2 linked regions of the Jeotgalibacillus aurantiacus genome follow. The main gene of each other region encodes a partner of the protein of the gene in region 2 in a complex. Links are inferred from orthologs where the notes say so. Each region holds a gene or a part of one and is shown on either strand. Other genes may lie near its edges. The genes, in order: dnaG and dnaB.

What was found.
Region 1: the proteins of dnaB (region 2) and dnaG are in contact, whole or in part, in a crystal structure (PDB 2R6A), measured with the Geobacillus stearothermophilus proteins. The link is inferred for Jeotgalibacillus aurantiacus from one-to-one orthologs. Residues at the interface, in WP_033016901.1 of Geobacillus stearothermophilus: Ser13, Glu15, Ala16, Gln18, Glu91, Leu92, Asp94, Ala95, Val96, Pro97, Thr98, Ala99, Ala100, Asn101, Tyr104, Tyr105, Ile108; in WP_049624496.1 of Geobacillus stearothermophilus: Lys456, Leu457, Leu458, Pro459, Ala460, Asn463, Ala464, Leu467, Leu535, Leu536, Ile537, Ala538, Gln544, Glu545, Asp548, Tyr549, His552.

The regions. Positions count from the first base shown.
Region 1 is NZ_JACNMS010000002.1:27,590-30,898, reverse strand. What follows is about bases 1-2,985. They hold dnaG (DNA primase), read right to left. Parts: upstream 2,411-2,985; coding sequence 590-2,410; downstream 1-589. Other genes in these bases: H7968_RS04865 (YaiI/YqxD family protein), read right to left, coding at 2,459-2,935; rpoD (RNA polymerase sigma factor RpoD), read right to left, coding at 1-557. Outside these bases: H7968_RS04860 (pyruvate, water dikinase regulatory protein), read right to left, coding at 3,142-3,309. UniProt on the Escherichia coli protein: RNA polymerase that catalyzes the synthesis of short RNA molecules used as primers for DNA polymerase during DNA replication.
Region 2 is NZ_JACNMS010000001.1:955,084-958,363, forward strand. What follows is about bases 11-2,966. They hold dnaB (replicative DNA helicase), read right to left. Parts: upstream 2,193-2,966; coding sequence 828-2,192; downstream 11-827. Other genes in these bases: rplI (50S ribosomal protein L9), read right to left, coding at 2,326-2,772; H7968_RS04530 (DHH family phosphoesterase), read right to left, coding at 2,769-2,966. Also shown: more of H7968_RS04530, read right to left, coding at 2,967-3,280. UniProt on the Escherichia coli protein: The main replicative DNA helicase, it participates in initiation and elongation during chromosome replication. Travels ahead of the DNA replisome, separating dsDNA into templates for DNA synthesis.

The sequences.
Region 1 (3,309 bases), on a different replicon or contig from region 2:
TCAAATTTTTCAACGGCTTTGATCAGACCCATGTTGCCCTCCTGGATCAGATCAAGGAACAGCATACCACGTCCAACGTAACGCTTGGCGATACTGACAACAAGTCTCAGATTGGCTTCAGCAAGTCTGCGTTTCGCCTCTTCATCCCCCTGTTCAATACGTGTTGCAAGAGAAATTTCTTCCTGAGCAGATAAAAGATCAACGCGCCCGATTTCTTTCAGATACATTCTGACGGGGTCGTTAATTTTCACTCCTGGCGGAACACTTAAATCGTTCAGGTCAAATTCTTCTTCAGCTTCCTTACCAAGTTCGGTAATAGATGGATCTGCCTCCGTGTTCTCTTTCATGACCTCTACACCCTGTTCGCCAAGCTGCTCGTAAAATTCCTCGATCTGTTCTGTATCCAATTCAAAGCTGGCTAGCTTTTCAGCAATATCCTCGTAAGTGATTTCACCGTTTTTCTTTGCTGTTTCCAGCAATTGTGCTTTCACCGTATCGAGTGTTACAGTTTCTGTTTCTGTTTCTGTTTGTTTGGAACGTGTTGACTTCTCAGCCATTAGTCCCCCTCCTTCCAACTTCCTTGCCTTATTTATCTCTTAAGAGCTTTCCACAGCTGGAAAATTTCCATTCCCAATTCCGTGGCTTTCTTTACATCATTCATTTGCTCCGCCTGCTTTAACGCAAGCTCTTTTTCTTTAATATGCATTAACTTCTGATGTTTCAATACCTCATTGACGCAATCGGTCAATTCAGATTTAGTCACCTCAGAATTTACTTCCGTCATTGATAGTTCCGCTGCCGCGGCTCTCAGATGCCGATCAGGAATAAATTGCATAAAAGCACCCGGATCAGCCCTGCCGCCATTTTCATAATAAGCCAGCAGGTACGTATATAGTGCCTGATAATCATCCGTGTGAAAAGGCTGATCGCCAAGCAGTGACTGGACTGTATAAGTCGTCTCTTCACTGCCCATCATATAAATGAGCAGGTGCTGCTCTGCACGGTAATAGGCTTTTTTAGTCTCTTTACTGCTTTTTGCAGGCAGATGCTGCTCTACAGGTCGAGAAGGTTCCGGCTGAACCGGTTCTGAAACAGGGCGGATTTTATTTAACTGCTCCTGAAGAGACTGGATTGAAACACCTGAGTCCTCTGAGAGCTGTTTAAGATAAAGCTCCTTTTCAATCGCATTGCTCAGGGAGCTGATTTCACGGATCATTGCCTGAACGTATTGAATTCTGCCATCCTCTGTGTTCATGTTCACCGACAACTTGTGGTAGCGGAGTTTAAAACTCATCAATGAAACGGCAGAATCAATAATATCTGTTTTAAATGCATCCGGTCCTTTTTGCTGGATATAATCATCCGGATCCAGCCCATTTGGCAACATCGCCACTTTAACCGATAAGCCTTTCACGGTTAAATCCTGAGCCGCCCGATAAGCGGCTGCTATTCCGGCTTTATCCCCATCGTAGCAAACTACAACGGAATCAGTCAGCCGTCTGATCTGCTGTATATGCTCTCCGGTAAGCGATGTTCCCATTGTGGCGATCGCATTGTGGACGATTCCGGATGCAGCGATCACATCAGCAAAGCCTTCAAATAGAACGGCCGATTTGTTTTTCCTGATGGCACCGCGTGCATGATGGTAGTTAAACAATATTTTATTTTTTTGAAAAAGTGGTGTTTCCGGGCTGTTCAGATATTTAGGGTCTTCTTTTCCAGGGTTAATCATACGCCCTGAAAAACCAACCGTTTTTCCTCTTTCATCAGTAAGAGGAAACATGATCCTTCCTCTGAAACGGTCAAAGTAAGAACCGTCATCCCTTTTGATAATCAGTCCTGCCTGTTCCATGGAAGGTAAACTGAATTCTCTTTTTTCAAGAAGCTTAGCAGCGAACTCCCAGTTTGGAAGTGCCCAGCCTACCTTATAGGTTTTAAGCTGGTCATCTGTAAAACCGCGATTATGAAGATACTCCAGCGCTTCCTGGCCTTCTTCCGTATTCATCAGAAGATGATGATAAAGTTTCTCAAGCAGCTCATGTGCGTCCAGGTGATCCTGAAATTCCCTGCTTTCATTCGTTTTCTGATGATCCTGAGTGCTGCCGGCATCGGAAAACTCATAATCCACACCTGCTTTTTCACCAAGCTGAACGACAGCTTCCTGGAAGGAAAGGCCGTCATGGTCCATCAGAAACGTGTAAACATTTCCTCCTGCACCACAGCCGAAGCAGTGAAAAATCTGCTTTTCCGGAGACACAGAAAAAGAAGGAGAATTTTCCCCGTGAAACGGGCATAAACCAAAATAATTCCTTCCCTGCTTTTTCAGCTGAACATATTCGCTTATTATATCCACGATGTCAGTTTTGCTGCGGATCTGGTCAACGACTTCTTCTGGAATTCTTTCTGACACGTGTTCACCACCAGTTTATTTCTTGTCACCTATGATATTCGCCAAAAATCAAGCTTTTCCTTCAAGTTCGAACAAAAACTTTAATAGCGTCTTTGAAAAAGTCTCGACTTCAATCATGGTTAGTTTTTTGGGGCCAGGAGAATAGTTCCCTTTTTTCCGCTCCATCTGGTGCAGGTACCGGAAAGATAAGCTGGTGTCGATCTTATCAGGTTTGTATTCTTTTCCCCTGGGCGAAAGTGCATAAACACCTTTCGACAGGACAAGGGAAGCAAGTCCGATATCCTGGGTAACCACGATATCCCCTTCCCTGACGCGATTGGCTATGTAAAGATCAGCAGCCTCTTTTCCGTCATCAATGAAGGTCCATAGCGAACGATCTGCTTCAGGACTGAAATGGCGGTAGGAGGCAATAAATCGGCATATACCTGCTGAACCTTCCATAAGCCTTACTATTTCTTCCTTTATGACAGAGGGGCACGCATCTGCATCAACATAAACTGTAAATCCACTTTTACATTCATTCATAAATGATCATTTCTACAAAAAATGCAGAACTCCTTTAATGAGTCAAAATAACTTTTTATCACAATTTTTTATTATAATATATCTGTCCCTGTACGGCTATCTTTTTTAACGAAATAAAAACAAAAGATGCCTGAGACACCTTTTGTTTGTTTAATTACTGATTTTAATTGTTATAAATCCTTTTTAATGGAATGATATACCAGCCGTTAATTCATAAGATCATTCAGAATCACATTGGCTGTTTCCTCAACCGCCTTGTTTGTCACATCAATTACCGGACAGCCGATCTTTCCGGCAACACGGTCAAAGTGATCCAGCTCCTCCTGAATTCTCTCCATTTTCGCATAAGTTGCGTCATCCTTTAATCCGAGCGC
Region 2 (3,280 bases):
GTACCAGTGATTAGGGGACACGTCAATGAAAAGACGAACATTAATTATGTTATTTTTATTTATATTCGTTATTTAAGGGTTTGGAGGTCAGATGTCTGGCAGGATTTGTGGCTTTTTTGATGTGATTGCGATTTATGGTGGGAAGGACTATTTTCACTGAAATGACGAATGTGTCATCTAAACTCACAAATTCCCGCGGGAACTGACGAAAGTGACGCCTATCCTCACGAAGTTCGCGGCTAACCTGACGAATTTGGGTGCCAAGCTTACGAACTCTTCCGGAGCCATATTTAAAAGACGGTTACCAGCGGCGGCATGGGGCTTATTTCACTGAACTCACAAACTTTCTCACAAGCTGACAAACTCCAGTCCGGAACTCACGAAACCGCCGCCTATCCTCACGAACTCAGTGGCTAACCTGACGAATTTGGGTGCTAAGCTTACGAACTCTTCCGGAACCATATTTAAAAGACGGTTACCAGCGGCGGGCATGGGGCTTATTTCACTGAACTCACAAACTTTCCGGCAAGCTGGCGAACTCCGCCGCGGAACTCACAAACCCGCCGCCTATCCTCACGAACTCAGTGGCTAACCTGACGAATTTAAACGCTGAGCTCACGAACTCTTCCCGACACACCTTTCAAAGACGGTTACCAGCGGCGGCCATGGGGCTTATTTCACTGAACTCACAAACTTTCTCGCAAGCTGACGAACTCCGGTCCGGAACTCACAAACCCGTCGCCTATCCTCACGAATTCACTCCACAACCTCACAAACTCCCCTCTCCGCCAAAAAAGAAAGCCTCCCACATTTTCGGGAGGCTTTCTTCACGCACCAGGCGGCATATTCGGGTCGTCGAGACGCCGCTCGAGGTTGACGAATTTGTTGTATTCCTTGATAAAGGCAAGGGAAACGGTGCCGACCGGGCCGTTACGCTGTTTGGCGATGATGATTTCGATCGTGTTCTGGTTTTCACTTTCTTTATCGTAATAGTCATCACGGTACAGGAAGGCGACGATGTCGGCATCCTGCTCGATACTTCCTGATTCACGAAGATCGGACATCATTGGACGCTTGTCCTGACGTGATTCTACACCACGGGACAGCTGTGACAGGGCAATGAGTGGTACTTCAAGCTCACGTGCGAGTCCTTTTAGGGAACGGGAGATTTCAGAAACCTCCTGCTGCCGGTTCTCACCCGGCTTGCCGGTTCCGTGAATCAGCTGCATGTAGTCAATTAAAATCATGCCGAGACCGTGCTCCTGCTTGAGGCGGCGGCATTTGGCACGGATATCCTGCACGCGGACACCCGGCGTATCATCAATATAGATGCCGGCATTAGAGAGGCTTCCCATCGCCATCGTCAGCTTGCGCCAGTCTTCATCGGTGAGGGCACCGGTACGCAGGTTTTGTGCGTTAATATTGCCTTCTGCGCAGAGCATACGCATGACGAGCTGCTCTGCTCCCATCTCAAGACTGAAGATCGCGACGTTTTCACCTGTTTTGGTCGCCACATTTTGCGCAATGTTCAGGGCAAAGGCGGTCTTACCTACTGATGGACGGGCGGCCACGATGATCAGGTCGTTGCGCTGGAACCCGGCAGTCATGCGGTCGAGCTCATTAAAGCCGGTCGCAATCCCTGTGATGTCGCCTTTTGTGCTGTTGAGCATCTCGATATTATCGTACGTGCGGACAAGAACGTCCTTCATGCTGTGGAAGGCGGACGTATTTTTACGGTTGGCGACTTCCATGATGTTACGTTCCGCTTCAGCTAAAAGGGTTTCCACTTCATCCTCGCGGGCATAGCCGTCCTGGGCGATCGTGGTCGCGGTGCGGATCAGGCGGCGAAGAAGCGCTTTTTCTTCTACGATATGCGCGTAGTACTCGACGTTGGCGGCTGTCGGAACAAAGCCTGCAAGGTCGGTCAGATAAGAGATACCGCCAACATCCTCAAGCTCCTTCATCGCAGACAGTTCTTCCGTTACCGTGACCAGGTCAATCGCTTTTCCGCGGTCGCTCAGGCGCACCATGACTTCGAAGATTCGCTGGTGGGCGCTCCGGTAAAAGTCTTCCGGCATTAAAATTTCCTGTGCAGAAATGAGTGACTGCGGCTCAAGGAATATTGCACCGAGTACAGCCATTTCCGCTTCTATATTCTGGGGCGGCATACGATCCGCAAACTGTTCATTCAAAGCTGGATCCCTCCCGAAAGATTTTGATCGAAAAAAAATGTGATCTCAAATGATCACATTTTTTTAAGTATAGCACGAAATCGGTTCGCCGTTTGCTTAAAAATATTGGGTGAATCCGATTTCCGGTCAGGTTTTATTCTTTTGTTACGTGCACTTTAAGCGTTGCTGTCACTTCGTTGTGCAGCTTGACTGGCACGTTTGTGTAGCCAAGTGAACGAATAGCATCGTCCATTTCGATTTTGCGCTTATCGACTTTAATGTTGTGGCGCTTTTTCAGTTCTTCAGCGATTTGCTTGGACGTGATGGAGCCGAACAGGCGGCCGCCTTCTCCGGATTTTGCTTTCAGTTCAACCGTCAGGGCTTCCACTGTTTCCTTCAGCTTTTTCGCTTCTTCAAGCTCCTGCTGTGCCTCTTTTTCCTGCTTTTTCTTCTGCGCGCTTACCTGGCTCAGGTTCGCATTGTTGGCTTCAACAGCCAGGTTATTTTTCAGGAGAAAGTTGTGTGCGTAGCCGTCTGCTACATTTTTCACTTCGCCTTTTTTACCTTTACCTTTAACATCTTTTAAGAAAATAACTTTCATGATTCTTCCGTTCCTCCTTCGATGTGTTCATTGATCGCCTGTTTGAGCTGTTCGACAGCCTCATCAATGCTGATCCCTTTCAGCTGTGTGGCGGCATTTGTTAAGTGTCCGCCTCCATTGAGCTTTTCCATGATCAGCTGGACATTGACGGTGCCGAGTGAACGGGCACTGATGCCGACTACATCCTCATCCCTGAATGCCACAACAAAGGACGCCGCTACATCCTCCATGGATAAAAGCGTATCTGCTGCCTGTGCGATGATGACAGGATCATGAATCCGGTCATCTTCACCAAACGCAATCGCCATTCCGTGTTTATAAAACGTTACGGTTTCCACTAAACGTGCGCGTTCTACATACGTGGTGACATCCTCACGCAGGAATTGCTGCACTAAAATCGTATCAGCACCAAGCGTTCTGAGGTATGAAGCCGCATCAAATGTTCGCGATCCGGTTCTCATCGTAAAACTTTTTGTATCCACTATTATACCAGCAAGGAGTGCCGTTG